DNA from 2 places in the Isoptericola dokdonensis DS-3 genome. Region 1 is predicted to be linked to the other one. Evidence: predicted binding sites of a transcription regulator. Region 1 holds the regulator's gene; the other holds the start of a gene.
What was found. The regulator LexA, encoded in region 1, represses DNA repair genes until DNA is damaged. The targets are predictions, from matches to a motif close to TCGAACANNTGTTCGA.
Positions count from the first base shown of each region.

Region 2: a site for LexA is predicted at 10,692-10,707, ahead of uvrA (excinuclease ABC subunit UvrA). Genes of this name have one in related genera too.

Region 1 covers NZ_CP014209.1:1,035,381-1,050,202, reverse strand. The annotation lists gene I598_RS05010 (hypothetical protein) at 1-101, opposite strand, end outside; gene miaA (tRNA (adenosine(37)-N6)-dimethylallyltransferase MiaA) at 150-1,130, shown strand; gene dapF (diaminopimelate epimerase) at 1,127-2,065, shown strand; gene I598_RS04995 (hypothetical protein) at 2,062-3,150, shown strand; gene I598_RS04990 (class I SAM-dependent methyltransferase) at 3,163-3,771, opposite strand; gene hflX (GTPase HflX) at 3,855-5,402, shown strand; gene I598_RS04980 (ATP-dependent DNA helicase) at 5,443-7,485, shown strand; gene I598_RS04975 (L-lactate dehydrogenase) at 7,496-8,455, shown strand; gene lexA (transcriptional repressor LexA) at 8,500-9,222, opposite strand; gene I598_RS04965 (LysM peptidoglycan-binding domain-containing protein) at 9,478-9,819, shown strand; gene nrdR (transcriptional regulator NrdR) at 9,918-10,415, shown strand; gene I598_RS04955 (DUF5302 domain-containing protein) at 10,457-10,639, shown strand; gene serA (phosphoglycerate dehydrogenase) at 10,704-11,942, opposite strand; gene I598_RS04945 (HelD family protein) at 11,986-14,256, opposite strand; gene I598_RS04940 (PP2C family protein-serine/threonine phosphatase) at 14,387-14,822, shown strand, end outside.
Region 2 covers NZ_CP014209.1:761,585-776,406, reverse strand. The annotation lists gene coaE (dephospho-CoA kinase) at 1-568, shown strand, start outside; gene I598_RS03715 (DUF5979 domain-containing protein) at 646-3,432, opposite strand; gene I598_RS03710 (choice-of-anchor A family protein) at 3,598-5,043, opposite strand; gene I598_RS03705 (pyroglutamyl-peptidase I) at 5,252-5,890, shown strand; gene uvrB (excinuclease ABC subunit UvrB) at 5,972-8,083, shown strand; gene I598_RS03695 (TerC family protein) at 8,306-9,310, shown strand; gene I598_RS03690 (TerC family protein) at 9,307-10,317, shown strand; gene I598_RS03685 (YciI family protein) at 10,319-10,612, opposite strand; gene uvrA (excinuclease ABC subunit UvrA) at 10,737-13,682, shown strand; gene I598_RS03675 (OsmC family protein) at 13,700-14,206, shown strand; gene uvrC (excinuclease ABC subunit UvrC) at 14,258-14,822, shown strand, end outside.

The sequences.
Region 1 (14,822 bases):
GCCGACGTCGTCGCTGCGAGCCCGCCGAGGTACACCTCGATGCTGAGGAACGGCACGAGGCCCGACAGGAAGCCGGCGACCAGGGCGGACAGGAGCAGCACGGGCGCAGCGTAGCGTCCGGCCCGGTACGGAGGACGTACCGTGGGGCCGTGATCGTCGCCGTCGTGGGACCCACGGCCACCGGGAAGTCCGACCTCGCCCTCGACCTGGCCGAGGCGCTGGGCGCGCCCGCCGGGGCGGAGGTCGTCAACGCCGACGCCTACCAGCTCTACCGGGGCATGGACGTCGGCACGGCGAAGGTCCCGCCCGCCGAGCGGCGTGGCGTCGTCCACCACCAGCTCGACGTGCTCGACCCGCCCGAGGAGGCCTCGGTGGCGCGGTACCAGGCCGCGGCGCGGGCCGACGTCGACGCGATCGCCGCCCGCGGGGCGCGGGCCGTCGTCGTCGGCGGTTCCGGGCTGTACGTCCGCGCCCTGCTCGACCACCTGGACTTCCCCGGCACGGACCCCGAGGTGCGCGCGCGGCTGGAGGAGCGCGCCGAGGCCGAGGGGCGCCGTGCGCTGCACGCCGAGCTGGCCCGGCTCGACCCCGCGGCGGCGGAAGCGATCGGGCCGCAGAACACGCGCCGGATCGTGCGGGCCCTGGAGGTCATCGAGGTCACCGGGGCGCCCTACACGGCGAACCTGCCGCGCCAGGAGTACGTGCGCCCCGCCGTGCAGATCGGTCTCGACTGCGGCCGCGCCACGCTCGACACCCGCGTCGAGGGCCGCGTCGCGCGCATGTGGGACGCCGGGCTCGTCGACGAGGTGCGCGCCCTCGCCTCGCCGGCGCAGGGCGGCACCGGGGGAGGGCTCGGCGTGACCGCGGCCCGCGCCGTCGGGTACGCCGAGGTGCTGCGGTGGTTCGCGGGGGAGTGCACCGAGTCCGAGGCCCGCCAGGCCGTCGTGGCGAACACCCGCCGCCTCGCGCGCAAGCAGATGGGGTGGTTCGGGCGGGACCCGCGGGTGCACTGGCTCGACGCGGGGGCCGACGACCTGGCCGAGCAGGCGCTCGCCGTCGTGCGGGCGGCGGACGCCGGCGACCTCCCGGCGCCGGGCAGCGGGCCCGTCCGCCGTAGTCTGGGCTCATGACGGTGCGTTTCACCAAGGGCCACGGCACGCAGAACGACTTCGTGCTGCTCGCGGACACCCGCGGCGACCTCGACCTCACGCCCGAGCAGGTGCGGCTGATCGCCGACCGGCGCGGCGGCGTCGGCGCCGACGGCGTCATCCGGCTCGCCCCGACGGCGGCGCTCGCCCGCTCGGGCGAGGACGTGGCGGACAAGGTCCTCGCCGACGCGCCCGAGGCGATCTGGTTCATGGACTACCGCAACGCCGACGGCACGGTCGCCGAGATGTGCGGCAACGGGGTCCGCGTCTTCGCGGCCTTCGCCGAGTCGCTCGGCCTGGTCGACCTCGACGGCGGGGACGCGCTCGTGCTCGGCACCCGTGGGGGCGTCAAGCGCGTCGTCAAGGAGCCCGGCGGCTGGTACGCCGTCGACATGGGTCCCTGGTACCTGCCCGGCGGGACCGATGCCGCCGCCGCCGGCACGGACGCCCTCGTGCGCGCCGCCGGCTGGGACGCGGCACGCCCGGGCCTGACCGTCGACCTCGGCAACCCGCACACCGTCGTCGCGCTGCCCCGCGTCGAGGACCTCGCCGACCTCGACCTCACCGTCGCGCCCGCGGTGGAGCCCGTCCCGCCGCACGGCACCAACGTCGAGCTCGTCGTGCCGCTCGGCGAGGAGCCCGCCGCCGACGGCGTCGGCACCGTCGGGCGCGTGCGCATGCGCGTCCACGAGCGCGGCGTGGGCGAGACCCGGTCCTGCGGCACGGGAGCCTGCGCGGCCGCGCTCGCGGTGCGCACCTGGGCCGTCGCGGGCGTCGACGACCCGGCCGCCGTGCCGACCACCTGGTTCGTCGAGGTCCCCGGCGGCGAGGTCCGCGTCCGCCTGCTCGACGACGGGCACGTGGAGCTCGCCGGACCGGCCGAGCTCGTGTTCAGCGGCGAGCTCGACCTGACGTGACGACCGAGGCCTGGGAGGTCGCTCTGGCGGCCTCCCGCCTGCTCGGCGTCGACCTGCTCGACCCCACCGATCTCGGAGGCTCGACCCGCTCGAGCGTGCTGCGGTGCCGGGTCCGTCCCGACCGGCTCGGGCACGCGACGGTCGTCGTCAAGCAGTTCCACGGTGACGACGACGGCGGCTACGCCCGAGAGGCGGCGGGGCTGTCGCTTCTCGCGCGGACGCCCGAGCTGCTGGCGCGTGACGACGAGCGTCGGCTGCTCGTCATGACCGACCTCGGTGATCCGCCCACGCTGGCCGACCTGTTGCTGGGCGACGATCGCTCGCGGGCCTGGTCCGGGGCGGCGTCCTGGGCTCGGGCGCTCGGCCGACTGGCCGGCAGCGGCCCGCGGCAGGACCCCGAGGCCCGCGCGCTGCTGGCAGGCCAGGAGTGGGACCTGCGCCGCGACGTCACGGTGGGCGCGAACCGTCTCGGCGAGCTGCTCGACGGTCGCGTGGACGTGGACGCACTGGTGGCCGAGGCGGTCGGTCTCGCGGACCGGTACGCCGTGACCGACCGCCTGGTGCTCGCGCCGTCCGACACCTGCCCCGACAACGCCGTGCTGCGCGACGACGGCTGGTGGTTCCTCGACCTGGAGGGCACCGCCGTCCAGCCCGTGGCGTTCGTGGCGGCGTACGCGATGCTCCCGTTCGCCACGTGCTGGTGCGTGTTCGACCCGCCACCGGACCTGACGGACACCCTCCTGGCCGAGCTGACCGCCGGGCTCGTCGAGCAGGAGACCGGCCTCGTGCCCGACCAGGGGTGGCGCCAGGAAGTCGAGGCAGCCTGCGCGGCCTACGTGCTCGCCATGACCGGGTGGCTCCTGGACTCCACGCTGGCCGGGCGCGAGCACGTGGGCCCGCCCGGGCGCTCACCGTCCTACCGCCAGCTCATGACGTCACGCTGGCGCTGGGCGGCCGTCAACCTCCGCGGCGCCGCGCCCGAGCTCGCCGCTGCCTGCGGACATGCCGCCCGCCGGGCGCTGGAGACCTGGGGGAGCGAGGCCGAGACGACCGGCTACCCCGCCTTCGCCGGCCGGACGGCGTGAACCCGACGCGGCTCAGCGCGTGACGTGCAGCACGCGGAAGCCCTGGGACGACGTCGCGCGGCGGGTGCTCAGGCCGAGCTCGGCGTCGATCCAGCGGGCCAGGGAGTCCGACCCGAGGTTCTTCTGGACGACCATCCACGCCCCGCCCGGCGCTCCGCCGCCTGGGGTGAGGCGCGGCAACCAGTGCCGGAGCATGTCGTGCAGCACCGCCTTGCCCACGCGGATCGGCGGGTTCGACCACAGCGCGGCGAACGTGACGTCGTCGGGGACCTCGTCGGGGGCGCAGGCGCGCACGCGGTCCGCGACGCCGAGCGCGGCGGCGTTGCGTCGCACCAGGTCCAGGGCGCGCCGGTTGACGTCGACCGCCCAGACCGTCGTCGCCGGGTTCTCCAGGGCAGCCGTCAGCGCGAGCGGACCCCAGCCGCAGCCGAGGTCCAGCAGGTCGCCCGCCGGGGGTGCCGGGACATCCTCCAGCAGCACGCGGGTGCCCTTGTCGACGCCACCGGGGGAGAAGATGCCGCCCGCGACCTCCACCTCGAGGGTGCGACCGGCGAGCCGGACCTCGATCCGGCGACGCTCGGCGTCGGAGGCGGGCTCGGCCGTGAAGTAGTGGTCGCTCACCGCTGCATCGTAATTGGCTTCGGACGGGACTCATCGGCGTGGGAAACTTGTTGTACCCACGGACACCGTACGAGAGGAACACCTTGACCCACATCCCCACCGGTCCCGAGCAGCCCGCCACGCAGTCCGACGAGCCCACCGAGCAGACCGTCGCCCCGTCGCGCGACGCGCAGGCGATCGCCGACGACGTCGTGGCGCGGGTCCTCGCCCGGGCGGGGACGGCGCGCTCCGAGGGCGGGACCGTCCACTCCGCGCACGACGGCGACCAGCTCGACCTCGCCGAGCGTGCCGCCCTGCGACGCGTGGCGAACCTGTCGACCGAGCTGGAGGACGTCACCGAGGTCGAGTACCGCCAGCTCCGGCTGGAGAAGGTCGTGCTCGTCGGCACCTACCCCGGCGGCGAGGCAGCCGCCCGCGAGGCCGAGGTGTCGCTGCGCGAGCTGGCGGCGCTCGCCGAGACCGCCGGCTCCCAGGTGCTCGACGGCATCCTGCAGAAGCGCGCGAAGCCCGACCCGGGCACGTTCCTCGGGTCCGGCAAGGCCGCCGACCTCGCGGACGTCGTCGCCGCCACCGGCGCCGACACCGTCGTCGTCGACACCGAGCTCGCGCCCTCCCAGCGCCGTGGGCTCGAGGACATCGTCAAGGTGAAGGTCGTGGACCGCACCGCGCTGATCCTCGACATCTTCGCCCAGCACGCCAAGTCCCGGGAGGGCAAGGCGCAGGTCGAGCTCGCCCAGCTCGAATACCTCCTGCCGCGCCTGCGCGGGTGGGGCGAGTCGATGTCCCGCCAGGCCGGTGGCCAGGTGGGCGGCGCGGGGGCCGGCATGGGCTCGCGCGGCCCCGGTGAGACGAAGATCGAGCTGGACCGTCGCCGCATCCGCAACCGCATGGCCAAGCTGCGGCGCGAGATCGCCGCGATGGCGCCGGCCCGCGAGACCAAGCGGCTCGACCGCAAGCGCAACGCGATCCCCAACGTCGCCATCGCCGGGTACACCAACGCGGGCAAGTCCTCGCTCCTCAACGCGCTGACGGACGCGGGTGTGCTGGTGGAGAACGCCCTGTTCGCCACGCTCGACCCGACCGTGCGGCGCACCCGCACCGACGACGGCCGCGTCTACACCCTGGCCGACACCGTCGGGTTCGTGCGGCACCTGCCCCACCAGCTCGTCGAGGCCTTCCGCTCCACCCTGGAGGAGGTCGGCGACGCCGCGCTGCTGCTGCACGTCGTCGATGCCTCCCACCCGGACCCGGAGGGGCAGATCGCGGCGGTCCGCGAGGTCCTCGCCGACATCCCCGGCGTGGAGGACGTGCCCGAGGTCATCGTCCTCAACAAGGCCGACGTCGCCGACCCGGCCGTGATCGGCCGGGTGCAGCGCCGCGAGCGGCGCACCGTCGTGGTGTCCGCGCACTCGGGCGAGGGCGTCGCCGAGCTGCGTGCGCTCATCGCCGACGAGCTGCCGCGCCCGGCCGTCGAGATCGACCTCGTCGTCCCGTACTCCCGCGGCGACCTCGTGCACCGGGTGCACGAGAACGGCGAGCTCACCGACGAGGAGCACCTCGCCGAGGGCACGCGCCTGCGCGGGCGCGTGGACGCGGCGCTCGCCGCGGAGCTGGAGCAGGTCGCGGTCTGACCCGCCCGGCGGCGTCGGCCCGCGCCCGTAGGATCGTCCGGTGACCTCCACCGACTCCTCCGACGCGCCCGCCGACGACCTGCCGGGGGCGGTCGAGCTGCTGGAGGCCGCCGTCGGTGCCCTCGGCGGCTCGCCCCGCGAGGGGCAGTCGACGATGGCGGCCGAGGTGGCAGCCGCCGTGGAGTCCGGGCGGCACCTGCTCGTCCAGGCCGGCACGGGGACCGGCAAGTCGCTCGGCTACCTCGTGCCCGCCGTGCGGCACGCCGTCGGGGCGGGGGAGCGGGTCGTGGTCTCCACGGCCACCCTGGCGCTGCAGCGCCAGGTCGTCACCCGCGATCTGCCCCTCGTCGTGGAGGCCGTCGGCCCGCGGCTGCCGCGCCAGCCGCACGTCGCGCTGCTCAAGGGCTGGCACAACTACCTGTGCCGGCACAAGGTCGCCGGCGGTTACCCGGACGCCGACGCCACCCTGTTCGACCTCGCCCCCGACCCGGGTCCGGGCGAGGGCTCGGCCGCCGAGCAGCACCCCGCCCCCGGCGGTGGCGACGGCGGGGCCGCCCGGCTGGCGGACCACGTGCGCCGGCTGCACGCCTGGGCCCAGGAGTCCGACACCGGCGACCGCGACGACCTCGTGCCCGGCGTCCCCGACCGGGCCTGGCGGCAGGTGTCGGTGACCTCGCTCGAGTGCCTGGGCCAGCGGTGCCCGCTGGTCGACGACTGCTTCGCCGAGCTCGCGCGCCGGTCCGCGCGGGAGGCCGACGTCGTCGTCACCAACCACGCGATGCTGGGTATCGCCGCCTCGGGCAACCCGAACGTGCTGCCCGAGCACGGCGTGCTGGTCGTCGACGAGGCGCACGAGCTCACCGACCGCATCACGTCCTCGGCGACGGTCGACCTGTCCGGCGGGACCGTCGAGCACGCCGCGCGGCTCGCCCGCCGCCACGGCGGCGTCGGCACCGAGGGCCTCGACGCCGCCGCCCAGACGCTCGCCCAGCTGCTCACGCAGGTGCCCGCCGAGCGGTTCCCCCTCGGGCTGCCCGACGAGCTGCGCTCGACCGTCGGTGTCGTGCGCGACGAGGCCCGCGCGCTGCTGACGGCGCTCAAGCCCGAGGCCAACGCGGAGCCGGACCCCGGCGTGAAGATGGCCCAGTCGGCGGTGCAGCAGCTCTTCGAGGTGACCGAACGGATGACCGCGCAGGACACCTCCGCGGACGTGCTCTGGTGCTCCCGGCCGCCCGCCGACGCCGCCTGGGGCGACGGGATCGCCCGCCTGCACGCCGCGCCCCTCGCGGTGGCCGGGCTGGTGCGCGAGCAGCTCCTCGGGGAGCGGACCGCCGTGCTGACCTCCGCCACGCTCGCCCTCGGCGGCAGCTTCGACCCCGTCGCCCGCTCGCTCGGGCTGGGCACCGCCGCGCAGGACACCTCCTGGCGCGGGATCGACGTGGGCAGCCCGTTCGACTACCCCCGCCAGGGGATCTGCTACGTCGCCAAGCACCTGCCCGCCCCGGGGCGCGAGCCCACCACGCAGGCCCAGCTGGACGAGATCGCCGGGCTGATCGAGGCGGCGGGCGGTCGCACCCTCGGGCTGTTCTCGTCCCGGCGGGCCGCCACCGCGGCGGCCGAGGCGATGCGCGAGCGCCTCGACCTGCCCGTCCTCTGCCAGGGGGACGACCAGCTCCCCAGCCTCGTGCGGACCTTCGCGGACGACCCGGCGACCTCGCTCTTCGGCACGCTGTCGCTCTGGCAGGGCGTCGACGTGCCCGGTGACTCCTGCCGCCTCGTCATCATCGACCGCATCCCGTTCCCCCGCCCCGACGACCCCGTCAAGGCGGCCCGGGCCCGCGCCGTCGAGGAGGCCGGCGGCAACGGGTTCATGCAGGTCGCGGCCCAGCACGCGGCGCTGCTGCTCGCCCAGGGCGCCGGTCGGCTCGTGCGCTCCACCGCCGACCGGGGGGTCGTGGCGGTGCTCGACCCGCGCCTGGTCACGGCCCGGTACGGCACGTTCCTCGTGCGCTCCATGCCGGACTTCTGGCGGACCACCGACCCGGGGGTCGCCCGGGCTGCGCTCCGGAGGCTTGGCGTCTAGGTTGGGGCGCGTGAACGCACCTCGCCGCACGTCCAAGCTGGCCATCGTCGGAGCCGGTGCCGTGGGCTCCACGCTCGCCTACGCCGCCCTCGCCCGCGGGACGGCCCGAACGGTCGCCCTCATGGACGTCGACCGCGCGAAGGTCGAGGCGGAGGTCCTCGACCTGCGCCACGGCGGCATGTTCGTGCCCCAGGCCGAGGTGCTCGGGTCCGACGACGTCGAGGTGGTGCGCGGCGCGGACGTCGTCGTCGTCACCGCGGGTGCCAAGCAGAAGCCCGGTCAGACGCGGCTCGACCTCGCCGAGGCGACCATCGCGCTGACGCGCAAGATCCTGCCGGGACTGGTCGAGGTGGCGCCCGACGCGACGTTCCTCATGGTGACCAACCCGGTGGACGTGGTCACCTACGCCGCGCAGCAGATCTCCGGGCTCCCGCCCGAGCGAGTCTTCGGTTCGGGGACCGTCCTGGACTCGTCGCGCCTGCGGGCCGCGATCGCCGAGCACTGCGGCGTCGCGGTGGGCAACGTCCACGCCTACGTCGGCGGTGAGCACGGAGACTCCGAGATCGCCCTGTGGAGCGCGGCGACCATCGCCGGGGTGCCGCTCTTGGAGTGGCCGAGCCTGCCGGGGAGGCCGCCGCTGGACGCCGCCGCCCGGGAGTCGATCGCCCGGGACGTCGTGGAGTCGGCCTATCGCGTGATCGCAGGCAAGGGCGCCACGAACTACGCGGTGGGTCTCGCCGTGACCCGGATCGTCGAGGCGGTCCTCAACGACGAGCACCGTGTGATGCCGGTCTCGACGCGGATCGACGACTTCTACGGCATCGACGACGTCTGCCTGTCGTTGCCGACCCTGGTGGACTCCCGCGGTGCGACCACCGTGGTGCCGATCCCGCTGTCGGACGCCGAGCTCGTCGGCATGCGGGCCTCGGCGACCAGCGTGAAGGCCGTCCAGCAGCGCTTCGGCCTGTAGCCGGGACCCGGCTGTCGCCGGGACCCGGCGACAGACCGGGTCTCTCAGAGGCTGCGCAGGACCGCGACGACCCGGCCGAGGACCGTCGCCTCGTCGCCGAGGATCGGGTCGTAGGCCGGGTTCTGCGGCATCAGCCAGGTGTGCCCACCGTTCTGCCGGAAGGTCTTGACGGTCGCCTCGCCGTCGATCATGGCGGCGACGATCTCGCCCTGCTCGGCCACGTTCTGGCGACGCACGACCACCCAGTCGCCGTCGCAGATGGCCGCGTCGACCATGGAGTCGCCGCTGACCCGGAGCAGGAACAGCTCGCCGTCGCCCACCACCTGCCGCGGGAGCGCGAAGACGTCCTCGACGACCTGCTCCGCGAGGATCGGGCCGCCGGCCGCGATCCGGCCGACCAGCGGCACGTAGGCCGCGGCGGGCGACGCGCCGCCCTCGTCGGCCACGGGCGCCGCCACCGACAGCGGCGCGGGGCTCGTGGCGGGCGAGTCGACGACCTCCATCGCGCGGGGCCGGTTCGGGTCCCGCCGCAGGTAGCCCTTGCGCTCCAGCGTGGTGAGCTGGTGCTTGACCGACGAGGGGCTGGACAGGCCGACGGCCTCCCCGATCTCGCGCATGGTCGGCGGGTAGCCGCGGGTCTCGACCGACGTCCGGATGGTCTCGAGGACGCCCCGCTGGCGTGGCGTGAGGCGCTGCCCGCCGAGCAGCTCCGACACCGGGGCCACGCCGCCGTCGGCGTCCCGGGTGGTCTCGTCCCGCGTGGTCATGCTGTCTCCCGTCGTGGTGCGTGGTCGCCGGGCCCGCGCCACCGCTCGTCGCCGAGCGGCCCGTCGAATCCGACAAACGTGCCATCGCGCTGGGTCCAGCGTAGGGCAGGACACCGCTCACATCAAACACGTGTTCGAGATCTCTCGACCCGTGTCGCCGTCGCGTGGTACAACGGGAACACCTGTTCGAACGAACAGGTGTACGACGCACAGGTGTTCGACCCGGCCGCCACCGGCCGCGAGGGAGGAGTTCCGATGTCGACGATCACGGCAGGCCCCCACAGCGACCTCGGCCCGCTGGGCCTCGACGGGCTGAGGCTGACGGTCCGGGGGCGGGTCGTCCTCGTGGTCCTGGCGATGCTGGTCGCCGTCGCGGGCGTGCTCGGCGGCACGCAGGCGGTCGCCGGCACGGATCCGGTCCGGGTCGAGGTCGACCTGCACACCGTGGCGCCCGGCGAGACCCTGTGGGACCTCGCCCGCGTACTCGCAGAGCCCGGCCAGGACCTCCGCGAGGTCGTCACCGACCTGAAGGAGCTCAACGGCCTGCGGACCTCGGCGCTGCGGGCCGGTCAGGTCCTCGCCCTCCCGGCCGACTGACCGCCCGGGCACGGCCGATGTTGCACGTCTCCCGCGATCCCGCATACGTTCGTCGCGCAGCCGGGCACGGGTCCGGCACCGACCGCAGGAGACCTCGGATGCACTGCCCGTTCTGCCGCCACGCCGACTCGCGCGTCGTCGACTCCCGTACCTCGGACGACGGGTCGTCGATCCGTCGGCGGCGCCAGTGTCCCTCTTGCGGACGCCGGTTCACGACCGTCGAGACGGCGAGCCTGTCGGTCGTCAAGCGGTCCGGGGCGACCGAGCCGTTCAGCCGGGACAAGGTCGTGTCCGGTGTCCGCAAGGCCTGCCAGGGCAGACCCGTCAGCTCCGACGACCTGGCGCTGCTCGCGCAGAAGGTCGAGGAGACGCTGCGCGGCGCGGGCAGCGCCGAGATCGACGCCTACGAGATCGGCCTCGCCATCCTCGGGCCGCTGCGTGAGCTCGACGAGGTCGCCTACCTGCGTTTCGCCTCGGTCTACCAGGCGTTCGACTCCCTCGAGGACTTCGAGGCAGCGATCACGTCCCTGCGTTCGGAGCGTTCCGAGCGTTCCGAGCGCCCCACTGCTGGGCCGGACGAGGGCGCCGGCAGCTGAAACGTCTGGCACCGGACGCCCGGGCAGGACATGCTGGGCACATGACCGATCAGAAGAAGTCGACCGCACCCGACGACGACACCCGGGCGAAGTTCAAGGAGGCTCTCGCCCGCAAGAACGCGTCGAACCATCGCAGCGCCGAGTCCGACCGCAACACCGGGTCGGTGCACGGTTCGGAGACCTCCGGGCCCGTGCAGCCGATGTTCCGCCGCAAGTCCGGCTGACCGCCGCACGACGAGAGGGGCCCGGACGCATCGCGTCCGGGCCCCTCTGGTCGTCTCGGGCGGGTCAGCCCGCCGCCGGCCCGGGCGGGAACTCGGGACGGTCGAACGCGTCCCGGATGCGCAGCCGCACCGTCGTGGGCATCTCCATGAGCTTCGCCGAGGCGCCGCGCTGGGTGACGTCGGAGATGTCGGTGACCACGTAGCCGAGCTCGCCGCGGGTCGACAGCATCTGCGCCTCGATGTTCGCGCCGTGGTCGGCGAACACCTGGTTCACGGCGGCCAGGACGCCGGGGACGTTGCGGTGCAGCAGGGCGATGCGCCCGACGCCGGTGTGCTCGAGCTGGAGGTTCGGCACGTTGACCGACAGCATGGTCGACCCGGTGAACAGGTAGTCGCGCAGCTTCTTGGCCACGAACTGGCCGATGTTCTGCTGCGCCTCCTCCGTCGAGCCGCCGACGTGCGGGGTGAGGATGACGTTGTCGAGGCCGCGCAGGGGGGAGTCGAAGTGGTCGCCGCGCTTCTTCGGCTCCGACGGGAAGACGTCCACGGCCGCGCCCGACAGGTGGCCGGACAGGATGTGCTCACGCAGGGCGTCGACGTCCACGACGAAGCCGCGGGACAGGTTGAGGAAGATCGCGCCCGGCTTCATCCGGGAGAAGAGCTCCTCGCCGAACAGCCCGGCGTTGCCCGCGCGACCGTCGACGTGGATCGTCACGGTGTCCGCCAGCGCGAGGAGCTCGTCGAGGGTCTCGACGCGGCGGGCGTTGCCGAGCGCCAGCTTCTCGGAGGTGTCGTAGAACACGACGTTCATGCCGAGGTTCTCCGCCAGCACCGACAGCTGCGAACCGATGTTGCCGTAGCCGATGATGCCCAGCGTGCGGCCCCGCACCTCGTGCGAGCCGTCGGCCGTCTTGTCCCAGACGCCCTCGTGGAGCGCCTTGTCGCGCACCGTGAGGCGTCGGGTCAGCGCGATGATCTCCGCGACCGCGAGCTCCACGACCGACCGGGTGTTGGAGAACGGCGCGTTGAACACGGCGACGCCGTGGGACGCCGCGGCCTCGAGGTCGATCTGGTTCGTGCCGATGGAGAACGTCCCCACGGCGAGCAGGCCGGGCAGGGACTCCACGACGCGGCGGGTCACCTGCGTCTTGGAGCGGATGCCGAGGATCTGGTAGTCGGCGAGCGTCTCGATGAGCTCGTCCTCGTCGAGCGCGCCGGGACGCGACTCGACCTCGATCCCTGCATCGCGCAGGATCTCGACGGCGTCGGGGTGGATGTTCTCGAGGAGTAGGGCACGCAGCACGCCCCTATGGTGCGCCCCGGCGGGGCCGGGCGACAAACGCGTCTCACCCCTCGTGCACGAGCCCGGCCGGCAGCTCGTGGGCGTGCACCACGACGAGCCGCTGCGTGGGGCGGGTCATCGCGACGTAGAGGTCGCCCCACCGGCCCCCGGCGCCCTGCGCGCCCACGATGTCCCGCGGCTCGACGAGGACGACGGCGTCGTACTCCAGGCCCTTCGTGTCCCGCGGCGTCACCACGGTGACCTGGGCGTCCTCGGGGCGCTGCACGGCGAGCCGGGCGGCCTCTTCGGAACCCAGCACGGCGGGCAGCAGGTCCGCCAGGGCGGCGCGGAGGCCGGGGACCGTCCCCGCGGCAGCGACGACCGCCACCCGGCCGGCGCCGTCCGGCCCGACGTGCTCCTTGGCGAGGTCGGCGGCGGCGCGGGCGGCGGCGTCGACGGGGTCGGTGCTCGGTGCCAGCACGAGGGCGCCGGGCAGGTCGCGCGCCGCGGTCAGCGGGGAGGTCGGCAGTCCGGCGGCGTCGGCGACCCGCTGGGCGGCGTCGGCGACGGCGGCGGGCGTGCGGTAGCTCACCGTGAGCTCCGCGATGCGCCAGTGCCCGCCCAGCACGGCGTCGAGCGCCCGGTCCCAGGAACGCGCGCCGGCCGCCGACGACGTCTGGGCGACGTCGCCGACGATGGTGAGCGACCGCGTCGGCACGCGGCGCACGATCGCGTGCCACGCCATCGGGCTGAGCTCCTGGGCCTCGTCGACCACGACGTGCCCGTACGTCCAGGTGCGGTCGGCGGACGCCCGCTCGGCCGTGGTGAGCAGGGGCCCGGACTCCGCGAACCGGGACGCGAGGGTCTCGGCGTCGACGAGCCCGCCGCCGGCGCCGGAGGACTCCAGGACACGGCGGGCGTACTCCACCTCGGCGACGCGGGCCGCCTCCCGGGCGCGGGCCTCGGCCTTCGCCACGGAGTCGTCCTCGCCGAGCAGCTCGGCGGCCTCGTCGAGGATGGGCACGTCGGCCTCGGTCCAGGGGAAGCCGGGGGCCCGGTGCAGCAGGAGCCGTTCGGCGGCGGAGAGCTCGGGGGCGGCCTGGGCGAGCCGGTGGGGCTTCGCCCAGAGGTCCGAGACCAGCTTCTCCGCGGAGATCGGGAACCAGGCGAGGTTGAGGGCGACCCGCACGTCACGGTCGGAGCGCAGGTCTTCCAGCAGCACGGCGACGTCGTGGTCGGAGAGCTCGGCGTCCGTCCGGGTGCGGTACTGGTCGACGAGCCGGTTGAGCATCTCGCGCACGAACGTGGGGCGTGCCTCGTTGTGGGGCTTGTGCGTCCGGCGGGCGCGGGCGATGGCGTCGCGCACGTCCCGGCGGCGGATGCGCAGGTCCACGCCGTCGACCCGCACGGGCACGTCGGCGGCGGGGACCCGCTCGCGGGCGCGGACGGCGCGCCGCACGGCGTCGCGCCACAGCAGGCGGCCCTTGACCTCGGCGGCCGCGCCGTCCTCGACGGCGTCCGCCCGGAGCCCGGGCACGAGCTCCGCGACGGTGGTCGCGACCACGCCGGTCTCGCCGAGGGAGGGCAGCACCTGGTCGATGTACCGCAGGAACGCACGGCTGGGCCCGACGAGGAGCACGCCGCTGCGCTCCAGCAGGCGCCGGTGCGCGTAGAGCAGGTAGGCGGCACGGTGCAGCGCGACGGCCGTCTTGCCGGTGCCGGGGCCACCCTGGACGACGAGCGCCCCCGCCAGCTCGTCGCGCACGATGCGGTCCTGCTCGGCCTGGATGGTCGCGACGATGTCACCCATGCGGCCGGTGCGGCGCTGCGCGAGCGAGGCCAGCAGCGCGCCCTCGCCGGAGAGCGTGGTGGCGTCGATCCCGTCGGTGACGGCGTCCAGGTCGAGCAGCTCGTCCTCGATGCCCGTGACCGTGCGGCCCGCGGTGACCACGTGCCGCCGCCGCCGGACGCCGTCGGGCTGCACGGCCGTCGCCCGGTAGAACGGCTGCGCGGCCGGCGCCCGCCAGTCCGTGAGGAGGCTGCGGTGCTCGTCGTCCGTGAGGCCGATGCGGCCCACGTAGCGCTGCTCGCCGTCGTCGAGGTCGAGCCGCCCGAACGCGAGGCGGTCCTCGACCGCGTCGAGGCGGGCCGCCCGGTCGGAGTACAGCGTCGCGAAGGCGTCCCGCTCGCTGCGGTTCTGCGGTGATCCCGACGGCCCGGACCGACGGACGTCGGCCAGTCGTGCGCGCGCGCTCGCGCGCAGCGTGTCCAGTCGTGCGTACAGGCGGTCGACGACCTCCTGCTCGCGCGCCAGCTCGTCCTGCCTGCCCGCCACGCGTCCCCCTCCGGTGCTCTGTGTGCGGCCGACCATCTTTCCACGTCCGGGCCCCGGGCGGAAAAGCAGCCCGCGCCGCGCCGCGTCCGCGCCCGACGGGCGGACCGGGTCGGGGCATAGGATCGGCCGCATGAGCAGCGGCGACGACGGGAACGAGGAACGCGCCGGACCGTTCGGTCCCGACCTGCCCGCCGTCCCGCGCGTCCTGCTCGTCGAGGACGACGACGGCGACGCGTTCCTCGTCGGGGAGCTGCTGACCGACGCGGAGATCGTCGTCGAGCTGCTGCGGGCGCGCACCGTCGCGCAGGCCGCCGCGGAGCTCGAGAGCGGTGCCGTGGTCGACTGCCTGCTGGTGGACCTGGGGCTGCCGGACGCCGTGGGGCTCGCCGCGGTGGAGGCGTTGCGCCGTTCGTCGCAGCGGCACGCGGTCCCTCCGGCCCTGGTCGTCCTCACCGGTCACTCCAGCGTGGACCGGGGCGTGGAGGCGGTCGCCGCGGGCGCCGACGACTACCTCGTCAAGGGCGAGACCGGTCCGGACCTGCTCGGCCGCTCGCTGCGCTACGCGC
Region 2 (14,822 bases), 270 kb from region 1:
GCTCGGGGCGGTGGTGATCGACCACGACGTCCTGGCCCGCGAGGCGGTGGCGCCCGGCACCGTGGGCCTCGACGAGGTCGTGCAGGCGTTCGGCGACGGCGTGCTGACCGCCGACGGGGCGCTGGACCGCCCCGCCCTGGGGCGCGTCGTGTTCGGGGACGCCGACGCCCTGGCCCGCCTCGAGGGGATCGTCCACCCGCAGGTCCGCCGGTTGTCCGCCGAACGGGAGGCGGCCGCGGCCGCGGCCACGCCCGACGCCGTCGTCGTGCACGACATCCCGCTGCTCGTGGAGACCGGGCAGGTGGGTGCCTTCCACCTGCTCGTGGTCGTCCACGCGCCCGTCGAGGCGCGCGTCGCACGGCTGGTGGACGGGCGCGGCATGACGGACGACGACGCCCGGTCGCGCGTGGCGGCCCAGGCCGGCGACGACGAGCGGCTCGCGGTCGCGGACGTCGTGCTGGACGGCAGCGGGGACGTCGGGCACCTGCACGAGCAGGTCGACGACCTCTGGGTGCGGGTGCGCCAGGAGATCGCCGAGGAGCTCGACGCCGACGAGCTCGAGGCCTGACCGAGCCGACCCGGCCCTCGCAGGCCAGATTCAAAGGGGCCGGAGCGCCTGGCGGCTGAGCTGGATGCCGCGCCGCGTCAGGCGCGGCGACGGACGGCGAGCACCGCCACCGTGCCGAGCCCGACGAGCGTCAGGGCCAGCATCGCCCAGCCTCCGACGTCGGCGCCCGTGCGGGGCAGGTCAGGACCCGCCGTGGGGGCGGGCGAGGTCGGTCCCTCGGTCGGGGCGACCGGCGTCGGTGCCGCCGTGGACGGCGAGGCCGTGGGCGTCGGCGCGGACGGGCTCGGCGTCGGGGAGACCGTGAAGTCGTTCGTCACGGTCACGATCGTGGCCGCCACGTCGCCGTCGGTGACGACGACCGTGTCCGGGTCGATCGAGGTCGTCCAGGTGCCGTTCGCGTCGGTCACGGGGTCCTCGGCGACGGTGCAGGTGGTGCCGACGGGGAGGCCGTCGACGGTCGCCTCGTCACCGTCGACGAGGGTCCACGTGCCGGAGTCGTCGCCGTCGAGGTCCTGCGCGTCGCAGGTCCAGGTCCCGGTGAACTCGTCGGTCGTGCCGCCGGGGTCGCCCGTGACCTCCTTGCGGATCGTGAACCCTCCACGATCGACGGTGAAGGTGTTCGTCACCGTCACGACACCCACGTCGGCGGGGTCGTCGCTGGCGATGACGATCTCGGACGGCGTGACCTCGGCGGTCCAGGTGCCGTTCGGGTCGTCGGGCACGGCCTCCTCGACCGTGCAGAGCGTGCCGACGGGCAGGCCGCCCACCGGGTCGGACGAGGTGCCGGCGGCGACGGTGGCGGTGCCGGAGGTGACGGAACCGTCGGGCGCCGTGCAGGTCCAGGCGACCGTGAACTCGGTCAGCGTGGCCCCGTCGTCGCCCGTGACCTCCTTGGCGATGGTGAACGCCCCCACGGTGCTCGTGAACTCGTTCGTCACCGTCACCACGGTCGCCGAGGCGTCGCCCTCGGCGACGACCACGGTGTCCGGGTCGATCGAGGTCGTCCAGGTGCCGTTCGCGTCGGTCACGGGGTCCTCGGCGACGGTGCAGGTGGTGCCGACGGGGAGGCCGTCGACGGTCGCCTCCTCGCCGTCGGCGAGGGTCCACGTGCCGGAGTCGTCGCCGTCGACGTCCTCCGCGTCGCAGGTCCAGGTCCCCGTGAACTCGTCGGTCGTGCCGCCGGGGTCGCCCGTGACCTCCTTGCGGATCGTGAACCCGCCCCGCACGAGGACGGCCTCGTTGGTCACGGTGACCGTGGCGGCGGTGTCACCTGCGACCGTCAGCGGGTTCGGCTGGATCTGCGGCGCGCCCCAGACGACGCCGTCGACGGTCGGCACGGTCGGCTCGGCGAACGTGACGACGTCGCCCTCGGCCAGGTCGTCCGGCCCGAGGGCGGGAGTGCCGTCGGCCAGGACCTCGACCGTACCGGTGCGGCCGAGGTTCGGGCTGTCGGCCGGCCCGGTGACCTCCCAGGCCACGGTGAAGGTGACGTCCGGCGGCACCGCGTCCGCTCCGTCCCCGGTGATCTCCTTCGTGACGAAGAACGTGCCGGGGATCTCGCGGATGCAGCCCAGGGCGCCGTCGAACGGGTATCCGTGGAGCTCGCTCCCGGAGGTCGCGGTGGCCGTGCCGCTGTGGACGAGGTCGCCCGGGGTGTAGATGCGTCCGTTGGCGCCGGAGAAGCCGATCTGGGTGACCGAGCCCGGGTCGCCGACGAGCACCGACCCGGGGAACTGCGTGGCCCCGCCGAGGACGAGGTCCGTGGTGAAGGGGTAGTTCCACAGGAGGTGCCGGCCCTCGACGAGGGCGCGGGTGTTGAGCTCGTCGCCGACCCCGGCCCCCCAGTAGACGTCCCCGATGAAGTGCGTCACCGTCCCGGCCGCCAGGGTGTTCACCAGGACCGTCTGCGCCGTGGTGGCGCCGACGATGTTGATCTGGACGGGGTTCGCGACCGTCCCGAGCGTCGCGGGCAGGACGAACTCGACCACGTCGGCCGACCCGGTGCTCGTCAGGGTGACGACGTCTCCCGACTGCGCGAACGTCCCGTGCTCCAGGGACAGGCTGCCGCCCTCGTTGAGGATCGTCGTCGCCTCGGTCTCGGTGCTGAGCTCTGCGTAGCACTGCTGGGAGTAGCGGGCCATCTTGCCCTCGGCGCCGAAGAGCTCGGTGTAGCCGTCGTCCACGAGCACCGAGACGTCGCCGTCGAGGACGTTCTGCGTCTCGGTGGCCGGCGGTTCCTGGTTCGCGGTGTCGATGTTGCCGAGGACCCCGTACGTCGTGTCGGCCGCGCCGAACGAGGGGTCGCGGAAGTTCCGGGCGCCGCCCACGTGGATCGTCCCGTAACGGTTGGACCCGTCGGACGTGGTGAGCCCGACGCCGACGGTCGCGGGGTTCCCGGCGGCGTTCGGGTCCTCGCTCGGGTTCGCCACCGTCGCGTCGCCCCCGACGATCAGCATGTCGGCGCGGTGGGCCGGGACCACCCCGGTGCCACCGCCCGCGACGCCGACGTTGTAGCCCTTGAGGAAGTCGGCGTCCCCGGCGACGACCAGGAGGCCCTCGGTCTCCGCGGACCCCAGGCCCGCGGTGAAGTCGCCGCCGACGACGACGTTCGGGGCGTCGTCCGTGCCGGGGAACGACTCGAGGATCGCACCCGGAGGGACGAGCCAGCCGGCGCAGCTGTCGTCCGCGGCCGGGTCGGGCACGCAGGGTCCCCACGCGCCGGGCGTGGCGCCGCCCGGCGCCGGACCCGGCAGGATGCCGCTCGCCGGGGGAAGAAGGTCGGCGGGTGCCGCCTGGGCCGCGGGCGGTTGGCCCGGGGCGACGACGACGCCAGCAGCGGCCAGGACGGCGGCCAGGGCTGCCACGGCCAGGGTGCCGCCGGTGCGGGACCGCCGGCCGGGCGGGCGGGCCCCTGTCGCTGTCGACCTCATCGGACAAACCCCCCTTGCCCCGTGCTCCTGGGTGCACGGTACAAGGGGGGTCCGTCGTCCGCGCGGCAGGGGTGCCACGACCCGCCTCGGGCGGACCGGTCAGCGAGCCGCCAGGCGGCGGCGCCACAGCAGCACGGCGGTGCCGGCGGCGAGCAGCGTGCCGACGACGGCCAGGAGCGCCCCGACCGAGGCGCCGGTCCGGGGCAGCTGCTCGCCACCCGTGACCTTCTCGCCTCCCGTGTCGTCGCCGCCGTCGCCGTCCGCGACGGTCTGGTCCCGGGCGTCTGGCGTCTCGTCGTCGCCGGGGGCCGGGGCGACCGTCACCGGGGCCGCCGACGGTTCGGCGGTCGTGGGCTCGCCCGGCTCGGTGCCGGGTTCCTCGTCCGGTGCTGTGCTCGGTGCGGTGCTCGGTGCCGTGCTGGTGGTCGGCGCGGGGGTGGGCCGCGGCGTCGCGGTCCCGTCCGGCGCGGGGGTGGGCGAGGTCGTCGGTGCGGGCGTCGGCACGGTCGTGCCGGGATCGCAGGTGGTCTCGACGAGGCCCTCCCACGGGAAGTTGTGGTGCTCGAGGCCGCTGCCGCTGCCGGCGCCGCCGAGGTCCAGGTCGCCGCCGACCCACAGGCGCCCGTTGGTGTGCGTGCTCTGGACGACGTCGGCCTGCGGAGCGAGCACGGAACCCACGAGCTGGCTGGGCTGGTCGCCGCCGAGCGCGAGGGACGTGGCGTCGGTGAAGTTCCACAGGACGCGCGGCGCCCACGCGCCGAGCGCGGCCCCGTCGTCGATCCGGTCCGCGACGGTGCCCGCCGCCGTGTGCACGGTGTCCAGGACGCCGTCGGGACCGGCCACGTTCACGACGACCGCCGCGTCGCCGACGTCGGTGAGGACGACGGTGTCGAGGGCGGACGCCTCGGCGGTGGTGAGCGTGAAGACCTGCGGGTCCGACGTGCCGTCTCCCACCAGGGCGGGGAACCCTCCCGCCGTGGTGAGCGTGCCGGTGGCCGGCAGCGCGCCGAGCCGCGCGGAGACCGAGCGCAGGGTGGCGACGTGGTCGGCCGCGGTGCCGGCGGCGGCGGGGTCGCCCGCGCGGACGGTCCCGCCGTTGAGCTCGAGGCGGCCGGTGACCTCCCCGCCGGTGCGGACGTCACCGCCCCCGGTGACGCCGTGGTTCACGTCGAGGGTGGAGCCGGGCCGCACGACGACGTCGCCGCCGGAGACGAGGACGTCGCCGAGCGCGACGACGCCGGAGCCGACGCCGACGCGGCCGAGGTTGAAGTACCCCGCGTCGATCGTGGTCGTCCCCGCCACGACGAGCCGGCCCTCGCTCTCGGCGGCGGCCGGGTGCGCCGTGTAGTCGCCGCCGACGACGACGGCGGTGCCGTCGTCGGACGCGAGGACGTCGTTCTGCAGGCCGCTGCCGGTCGTGGTGCAGGTGGTGAGGCCTGACCCGTCGGCGGTGGCCGCCGCGGCGGGCGCCCCGACGACGGCGGCACCGGCGAGAGCGGTCGACAGCAGGGCGATGCCGGCGAGGGCCGGACGGGCGTGGCGCATGGTTCTCCGCGGGCAGGGGACGTGGGGTGCCACGCGGCCCGGAAAGAGGCGGACGGGCGCGCGTGGCGTGCGTCACCCTAGCGATATAGCAGGAGCATTCACAAATCAGTCCCGGGTGCGCGCACCACGGATGTCGTCGCAGGTCGACGAGGGGTCGTCCTCGGCGGCCCCCCGACGTCGCGTAGCCTCGGTCGCCGAGGAGAGCGAGGTGGCCGTGAAGGTCGTGATGACGGGTTTCGAGCCCTTCGGCGGCGACGCCGTCAACGAGTCCTGGGAAGCGGTGCGCCGGCTCGCGGCCGAACCGGGCGCGCTGCCGCCGGACGTCGAGCTGGTCACCGCGCTGCTGCCCGTCACCTTCGTCGGCGCGCCGTCCGCGCTCGCCGCGCTCGTCGCCGCGCACCGTCCCGACGTCGTCGTCGCCACCGGCCTGGCCGCCGGCACCGACGCGGTCCGGCTGGAACGGGTCGCCGTCAACGTCGCCGACGCCCGCATCCCCGACAACGACGGTACGCAGCCGGTCGACGTGCCGGTCGTGCCGGGGGCCCCGACCGCCTATCTCTCCGGCCTGCCCCTCAAGGCGGCGCTCGTGGAGCTGCGCGCCGCCGGTCTGCCCGCCGTCGTCAGCAACACCGCCGGCACCTACGTGTGCAACGCGGTCTTCTACGCCCTCGCGCACGCCCTCGCGCAGGCTCCCGGTGTCGTCGGCGGGTTCGTGCACGTGCCGCGTGCCGACGCGCTGCCGGTCGCCGATGCCGCGCGGGCGCTCGGCGTCGTCGCGTCCGTCGCGGTCCGCGCGGCGCGGGGCGAGCTGCCCGAGGTGGCCGTCGCCGCGGGCGCCGAGCACTGAGGCCGTCCGGCGCCGAGGGGTGCGGGTGCCTGAGCTCGGCGGGCCGCCGCGGGTGTCGGTGCCGCGACGTACGGTGGGTCCATGCGTCCTGTGACCGACCTGCAGCGAACCGTGGCCCCGTTCGAGGTGGTGTCCGAGTTCCGACCGAGCGGTGACCAGCCCAAGGCCATCGCCCAGCTCACGGAACGGGTCCGGGCGGGGGAGAAGGACGTCGTCCTGCTCGGCGCCACCGGCACGGGCAAGAGCGCGACCACCGCCTGGCTCGTCGAGCAGCTGCAGCGCCCCACCCTCGTCATGGCGCCGAACAAGACGCTCGCCGCGCAGCTGGCCACGGAGTTCCGCGAGCTGCTGCCGAACAACGCCGTCGAGTACTTCGTCTCCTACTACGACTACTACCAGCCCGAGGCGTACATCGCGCAGACGGACACCTACATCGAGAAGGACTCGTCGATCAACGACGAGGTGGAGCGGCTGCGGCACTCGGCGACGTCCAACCTCCTGACGCGGCGCGACACGGTCGTCGTCGCCTCGGTCTCGTGCATCTACGGCCTGGGCACCCCGCAGGAGTACGTGGACCGCATGGTCCGGCTCGACGTGGGGGACGTCGTCGACCGTGACGAGATGCTCCGCCGGTTCGTGCAGATGCAGTACACGCGCAACGACCTGGCATTCACGCGGGGGACGTTCCGCGTGCGGGGCGACACGGTCGAGATCATCCCGGTCTACGAGGAGCTCGCGATCCGGATCGAGATGTTCGGCGACGAGATCGAGGCGATCCAGACGCTGCACCCCCTCACGGGCGACGTGATCCGGGAGGAGAAGAGCGTCCACCTGTTCCCCGCCACGCACTACGTCGCGGGGCCGGAGCGCATGGAGCGCGCGATCTCCGGCATCGAGGCGGAGCTCGAGGAACGGCTGGCCGACCTGGAGCGCCAGAACAAGCTCCTCGAGGCGCAGCGGCTGCGCATGCGCACCACCTACGACATCGAGATGATGCGCACGATCGGCACGTGCAACGGCATCGAGAACTACTCGCGGCACATCGACGGCCGCGACGCCGGGACGGCGCCGCACACCCTCCTGGACTACTTCCCGGAGGACTTCCTGCTCGTCATCGACGAGTCCCACGTGACGGTCCCGCAGATCGGCGCGATGTTCGAGGGCGACATGTCGCGCAAGCGCTCGCTCGTCGACCACGGCTTCCGGCTGCCGAGCGCGATGGACAACCGGCCGCTGCGCTGGGAGGAGTTCGTGGAGCGCATCGGTCAGACGGTCTACCTGTCGGCGACCCCCGGCAGCTACGAGCTCGCCCAGTCCGACGGCGTGGTGGAGCAGATCATCCGACCGACGGGGCTCGTCGACCCCGAGGTGGTGGTCAAGCCGACGACCGGCCAGATCGACGACCTCCTCGGCGAGATCCGTGACCGGGTCGACCGCGACGAGCGGGTGCTCGTGACGACCCTGACGAAGAAGATGGCCGAGGACCTCACCGACTACCTGCTCGGCAAGGACGTCCGGGTGCGCTACCTGCACTCGGAGGTCGACACGCTGCGCCGGGTGGAGCTGCTGCGCGAGCTGCGCCAGGGCGAGTACGACGTCCTGGTCGGCATCAACCTGCTGCGCGAGGGCCTCGACCTGCCGGAGGTGTCGCTGGTGGCGATCCTCGACGCGGACAAGGAGGGCTTCCTCCGTTCGGAGCGCTCCCTCATCCAGACGATCGGCCGCGCGGCCCGCAACGTCACCGGTCAGGTCCACATGTACGCCGACAAGGTCACCCCGGCGATGCGGTTCGCGCTCGACGAGACCGACCGGCGCCGCGAGAAGCAGCAGGCGTACAACCGCGAGCACGGCATCGACCCGCAGCCGCTGCGCAAGAGGATCGCCGACGTCACCGACATGCTCGCGCGCGAGGACATCGACACCGCCGAGCTGCTGGCCGGCGGGTACCGGCGCTCGCCGGGGGAGGGGCGCGGACCGAAGGCGCCGGTGCCCGGCTCGCCCAAGGAGGCGTCGACGTCGGGCAACCGGCTCGCCGGGCTGGCCGCCGACGAGCTCGCCGAGCTCATCCAGGAGCTGAGCGACCAGATGCACGCCGCCGCGGCGGAGCTGCAGTTCGAGGTGGCGGCGCGCCTGCGCGACGAGATCGGCGGGCTGAAGAAGGAGCTGCGCCAGATGCGCGCCGCGACCGCCTGACCGGCGTGCCGACCATCGCCGGTCACCGTCCGGGTGCCGTATGCTGACACCTCGTTGAAGGGGAGTATTCCTCCGCGGTGACGTCGTCATCACGGTCGGCGCAGTCGTCGGCCCGGCGCCATCGGTCCCGCAACCACCAGCCCGCGCACCGTGCGGGTGCGCATGGCGGTGCGTGGCGGAAGAGACCTTCGGTCACAGTGCTGCGTACCGGAGGAGTCTCGCATGGATGTCGCCCCCTGGGTCTGGATCGTCACCGTCGCCGCCATCGTGGCGATGCTCGTCGTCGACTACGTCGGCCACGTGCGCACACCGCACGCCCCCACCCTCAAGGAGTCGGCCTGGTGGTCGCTCGCCTACGTCGCCGTGGCGGTGGCGTTCGGCTTCGTCGTCATGGCGGTCTGGGGGACCACGTACGGCGGTGAGTACTTCGCCGGGTACATCACCGAGAAGTCGCTCAGCGTCGACAACCTGTTCGTCTTCGTCCTGATCATGACGAGCTTCCGCGTCCCGCGGGAGCACCAGCAGCGAGTGCTGCTCATCGGCATCACCATCGCGCTCGTGCTGCGCACCGTGTTCATCCTCGCGGGCGCCGCCCTCATCGCGAACTTCGCGTGGATCTTCTACATCTTCGGCGCCTTCCTCATCTGGACCGCGATCGCGCAGGCCCGTTCGGGCACCGACCACGACGAGGAGTTCCAGGAGAACGGCGTCCTGCGCCTCACGCGCCGCATCTTCCCGACGACCGACGACTACGTCGGCCACCACATGACGACGAAGATCGACGGCAAGCGGTTCATCACGCCGATGCTCATCGTCATGATCGCCATCGGCAGCGCCGACCTGCTCTTCGCCGTCGACTCGATCCCCGCCATCTTCGGCCTCACGCAGGAGACGTTCCTGGTCTTCACCGCGAACGCCTTCTCCCTGCTGGGCCTGCGCCAGCTGTACTTCCTGGTTGACGGGCTGCTGGACCGCCTCGTCTTCCTCAACTACGGCCTGGCCGCCATCCTGGGCTTCATCGGCATCAAGCTGGTGATCCACGCCCTGCACACGAACGAGGTGCCGTTCATCAACGGCGGTGAGCACGTCGAGGCGATCCCCGAGATCTCCACGACGGTGTCGCTCGCCTTCATCGTCGTGGTCCTGACGATCACCACGGTGGCCTCGCTGCTCAAGACACGTCGTGACCACCGCGTGACCGCGGGGGCGGGACCGGAGGACGCGTGACCCACGAGCTGCCCCTCTGGTTCGAGGGGGTCTCGCTCGCGGCCATGGCCGCGATCCTCCTCGCCGACCTCGTCGTCGTCGGTCGGCGGCCGCACGTGCCCTCCATGCGCGAGGCCGGCCTGTGGGTGGCTCTCTACGTGGGTCTGGCGCTCGTGTACGGCCTCGTCGTGTGGGCGGTCGGCGGGATCCAGCCCGCCGGGGAGTTCTACGCGGGCTGGCTCACCGAGTACTCCCTCAGCGTCGACAACCTGTTCGTGTTCGTGATCATCATGAGCAGGTTCGCCGTGCCGCGGGAGCACCAGCAGAAGGTGCTCATGGTGGGCATCATCATCGCGCTGGTGCTCCGCGGGGCGTTCATCCTCGCGGGCGCCGCGCTCATCGAGCAGTTCACCTGGATCTTCTACTTCTTCGGCGCGTTCCTCGTGTACACCGCGATCAAGCTGGTGTCCGGCGGCGACGAGGAGGAGGAGTTCAAGGAGAACGTGGCGATCCGCGGGCTGCGCCGGGTGCTCCCGGTGAGCGACGGCTACGACGGCGCGAAGATCCGTACCGTGGTCGACGGGCGCAGGCTGTGGACGCCGATGCTCGTCGTCTTCGTGGCGATCGGCACCACGGACCTGCTCTTCGCGCTCGACTCGATCCCCGCGATCTTCGGCCTCACCCAGGACCCCTTCATCGTCTTCGCGACCAACCTGTTCGCGCTGATGGGCCTGCGCCAGCTGTACTTCCTGCTGGGCGGTCTCCTGGAACGGCTGGTCTACCTGCCGTTCGCGCTGGCGTTCATCCTCGGGTTCATCGGGGTCAAGCTGGTGCTCGAGGCCCTGCACACGAACGAGGTGCCGTTCATCAACGGTGGCGAGCACGTGGCGTGGGCCCCGGAGATCCCGATCTGGCTCTCGCTCGCCGTGATCATCGGGTCGCTCGCGATCGCGACCGTCGCCAGCCTGCTGAGGACCCGCGGGCGGGTGCGCGCCGGGGCCGGCGCCGAGGAGCCCGCCGACTCCTGACTCAGGAGGCGAAGCCACCGATCACGGGCAGCCACTCGCGGACCGACCGCTCGGCGATCAGGTCGGCGTCGCGGAACGGGTCGGGGTCCAGCGTGTGCAGGGCGTCCTGGGCGTCGTCGGCCTCCACGACGAGCAGGGCGCCAGCGGGCGCGTCGGCCGTGGCGGGCAGCGGCCCCGACACGCGCACGACGCCGCGCGCGTTCAGCTCCCCGAGGAACGTGCGGTGCGCGGGCCGCACGGCGTCGAGCCGGGCAGGGTCGGGGCGGTAGGCGTACGTGACGACGAAGGTGGCCATGGCCGCATCCAAGCACGTCGGAGCCTTGCGGGCGGCGACGTCCGGTGGCCGGTCGACCCGCCACCGCCCGAGGGTGTCGTAGAACACCTGTACGAAGGTCGGTGGCGCGCCGTACGATGCTGCGGTGAGCAACCGCCTCGTCGTCTCCGGTGCCCGCGAGCACAACCTCCGCAACGTCGACCTCGACCTCCCGCGCGACCGCCTGGTCGTGTTCACCGGGCTGTCCGGGTCGGGGAAGTCGTCGCTCGCCTTCGACACGATCTTCGCCGAGGGCCAGCGGCGCTACGTCGAGTCGCTGTCGGCGTACGCCCGCCAGTTCCTCGGCCAGATGGACAAGCCCGACGTCGACTTCATCGAGGGTCTGAGCCCGGCGGTGTCGATCGACCAGAAGTCGACCAACCGCAACCCCCGGTCCACCGTCGGCACGATCACCGAGGTGTACGACTACCTGCGCCTGCTGTTCGCGCGCGCGGGCACGCAGCACTGCCCGGTGTGCGACGAGCCGGTGCGCGCGCAGACCCCGCAGCAGATCGTCGACAAGGTCCTCGAGCTGCCGGAGGGCACGCGGTACCAGGTGCTCGCCCCCGTGGTGCGCGGGCGCAAGGGCGAGTACGCCGAGCTCTTCTCCGAGCTCCAGACGCAGGGCTTCGCCCGGGCACGGGTCGACGGCGAGGTCGTCCAGCTCGCGTCCCCGCCGGCGCTGGAGCGCAAGCTCAAGCACGACATCGAGGTCGTCGTCGACCGCCTGGTGGCGCGCGACGGCGTGCGCCGCCGTCTCACCGACTCGGTCGAGACCGCGCTCCGGCTGGCGGGCGGGCTCGTCATGATCGAGCTGGTGGACGCCGACGTCGACGACCTGGACAGGGTTCGCAAGTACTCCGAGAAGCGCTCCTGCCCGAACGACCACCCGCTGACCCTCGACGAGATCGAGCCCCGCACCTTCTCCTTCAACGCGCCGTACGGCGCCTGCCCGGAGTGCACCGGCATCGGGTTCCGGCTCGAGGTCGACCCCGACCTCGTCGTCCCCGACGAGGAGAAGACGCTGCGCGAGGGTGCCGTGGCGCCGTGGGCGCAGACGTCCTCGGAGTACTTCGAGCGTGTCCTGTCGGCGCTCGCCGACGAGATGAAGTTCTCCCTCGACGTGCCGTGGCGTGCGCTGCCGCAGCGAGCCCGGGACGCGGTGCTGCACGGCCGCAACCACGAGGTGCACGTCAAGTACCGCAACCGATGGGGCCGCGAGCGGCAGTACTCGACCGGCTTCGAGGGCGCGATCACGTTCCTCGAGCGCCGCCACGGGGAGACCGAGTCGGACTGGTCCAAGGATCGCTACGAGGCCTTCATGCGCGAGGTCCCGTGCCCCGTGTGCGAGGGGGCGCGCCTCAAGCCCGAGGTCCTCGCGGTGAAGATCGGCACGAAGTCCATCTGGGACGTCTGCCGCATGCCGATCTCGGGGTCGAAGGAGTACCTGGACGGCCTCGACCTGGGCCCGCGCGAGGCCGCGATCGCCGGCGAGGTGCTCAAGGAGATCCACGCCCGCCTCGGGTTCCTGCTCGACGTCGGTCTGCACTACCTCACGCTGGAACGGGCGGCGGGCACGCTGTCCGGCGGCGAGGCGCAGCGCATCCGTCTGGCGACCCAGATCGGGTCCGGGCTGGTCGGGGTCCTCTACGTCCTCGACGAGCCCAGCATCGGCCTGCACCAGCGGGACAACCGGCGTCTCATCGACACGCTCACGCGACTGCGGGACATGGGCAACACCCTCATCGTCGTCGAGCACGACGAGGACACGATCCGCGCCGCCGACTGGATCGTCGACGTGGGCCCGGGCGCCGGCGAGCACGGCGGACAGGTCGTGCACTCGGGCGACTACGCCGGGCTGCTGGAGGCCGAGGGCTCGATGACGGGCGCGTACCTGTCCGGCCGGCGCAGCATCGCGCTGCCCGCCGCGCGGCGCGCCCCCGACCCGAAGCGTCGCCTCACGGTCGTCGGGGCGCGGGAGAACAACCTGCGCGACATCGACGTGTCCTTCCCGCTCGGTGTGCTCACCGCGGTCACGGGCGTCTCCGGGTCGGGCAAGTCCACCCTGGTCAACTCGATCCTGCACACGGTCCTGGCGAACGAGCTCAACGGTGCCCGCCAGGTCGCCGGGCGGCACACGCGCGTCACCGGCACCGAGCACCTCGACAAGGTGGTGCACGTCGACCAGGGGCCGATCGGCCGCACGCCGCGGTCCAACCCCGCCACCTACACGGGCGTCTGGGACCGGATCCGCAAGATCTTCGCCGAGACCGAGGAGGCGAAGGTCCGTGGCTACGGGCCCGGGCGCTTCTCCTTCAACGTCAAGGGCGGCCGCTGCGAGGCGTGCTCGGGCGACGGCACGCTGAAGATCGAGATGAACTTCCTGCCCGACGTCTACGTGCCCTGCGAGGTCTGCCACGGCGCCCGCTACAACCGCGAGACGCTCGAGGTCCACTTCAAGGGCAAGACGGTCGCCGACGTGCTCGACATGCCGATCGAGGAGGCCGCCGAGTTCTTCGCCGCGTTCCCGGCGATCTCCCGGCACCTGTCCACGCTGGTCGACGTCGGCCTCGGGTACGTCCGCCTCGGTCAGCCCGCCCCGACGCTGTCCGGCGGCGAGGCGCAGCGCGTCAAGCTCGCCAGCGAGCTCCAGAAGCGGTCGACCGGTCGCACGGTGTACGTCCTCGACGAGCCCACCACGGGACTGCACTTCGAGGACATCCGCAAGCTGCTCGGTGTGCTCCAGTCGCTCGTCGAGAAGGGGAACACCGTGCTCGTCATCGAGCACAACCTCGACGTGGTCAAGAGCGCCGACTGGATCGTCGACATGGGGCCGGAGGGCGGCTCCGGCGGCGGCCTGGTCGTCGCGGAGGGCACCCCCGAGCAGGTCGCAGCGGTCGAGGAGAGCCACACCGGGCGCTACCTCGCCCCGCTCCTGGCCGACCACCCGGCCGTCCCGGTCGGCGACCGCGTCGTCGCCGTCGGGCAGCCCCGCCCGGCCGCGGCGAAGAAGACCACGAAGCGGCGGGCCACGAAGCACGACGCCGCCTGACCCCCTACGGTGGGCGCATGGGAGCCCAGCACTCGTTCGAGGTCGCCGTCACCTGGCCCACCAGCACCGTGGCGGCGGGGGACGGCGCCGGCGCCACGACGTCGTACACGGCCTACACGCGCGACCACGACGTCACCGCCCCGGGCCGCCCGGTGCTGCCCGGCAGCGCCGACCCGGCGTTCCGCGGCGACCCCGGCCGGTACAGCCCCGAGGAGCTGTTCGTCGCGAGCCTGTCCCAGTGCCACATGCTGTGGTTCCTGCACCTCGCGGCCGAGGCGGGCGTCGTGGTGCGCGGCTACACCGACGAGGCGACGGGCACGATGCGCGTCGAGGCGCGCGGCGAGGGGCAGTTCACCGACGTGACGCTGCGCCCGCACGTCCTGGTCGACCCGGGCGCCGGGGCGACGGACGAGCGGCTCGCCGAGCTCCACCACCGGGCGCACTCCCTGTGCTTCCTCGCGCGCAGCGTGAACTTCCCCGTGCTGGTCGACCCGGCGCCGCTGCGGACCTCGACGGTCGTCTGAGCCGCCCCGCCGACGAGCGGTCGTGTGGGCGGTCTGACCTAGTCTGTGGCCATGGCCGACCCCGCGACGTACCGCCCCCGACCGGGCGAGATCCCCACCTCGCCGGGCGTCTACCGGTTCCGCGACCCGCACGGCCGGGTCGTCTACGTCGGCAAGGCGAAGAACCTGCGCCAGCGGCTGTCCAGCTACTTCCAGGACGTCGCGAACCTCCATCACCGCACCCAGCAGATGGTCACCACGGCCTCGTCCGTGGAGTGGACGGTGGTCGGCACGGAGGTCGAGGCGCTCGCGCTGGAGTACTCCTGGATCAAGGAGTACGACCCGCGGTTCAACGTGAAGTACCGCGACGACAAGTCGTACCCGTACCTCGCGGTGACGATGGGTGACGAGATCCCGCGCGCCCAGGTGATGCGGGGCACCAAGCGTCGCGGCACCCGCTACTTCGGTCCCTACGGGCACGCCTGGGCGATCCGCGAGACCCTCGACCTGCTGCTGCGCGTGTTCCCGGTGCGCACCTGCTCCTCCGGGGTGTACCGCCGGGCCCAGCAGTCCGGGCGGCCTTGCCTGCTCGGCTACATCGACAAGTGCGCGGCACCCTGCGTGGGGCGCATCAGCC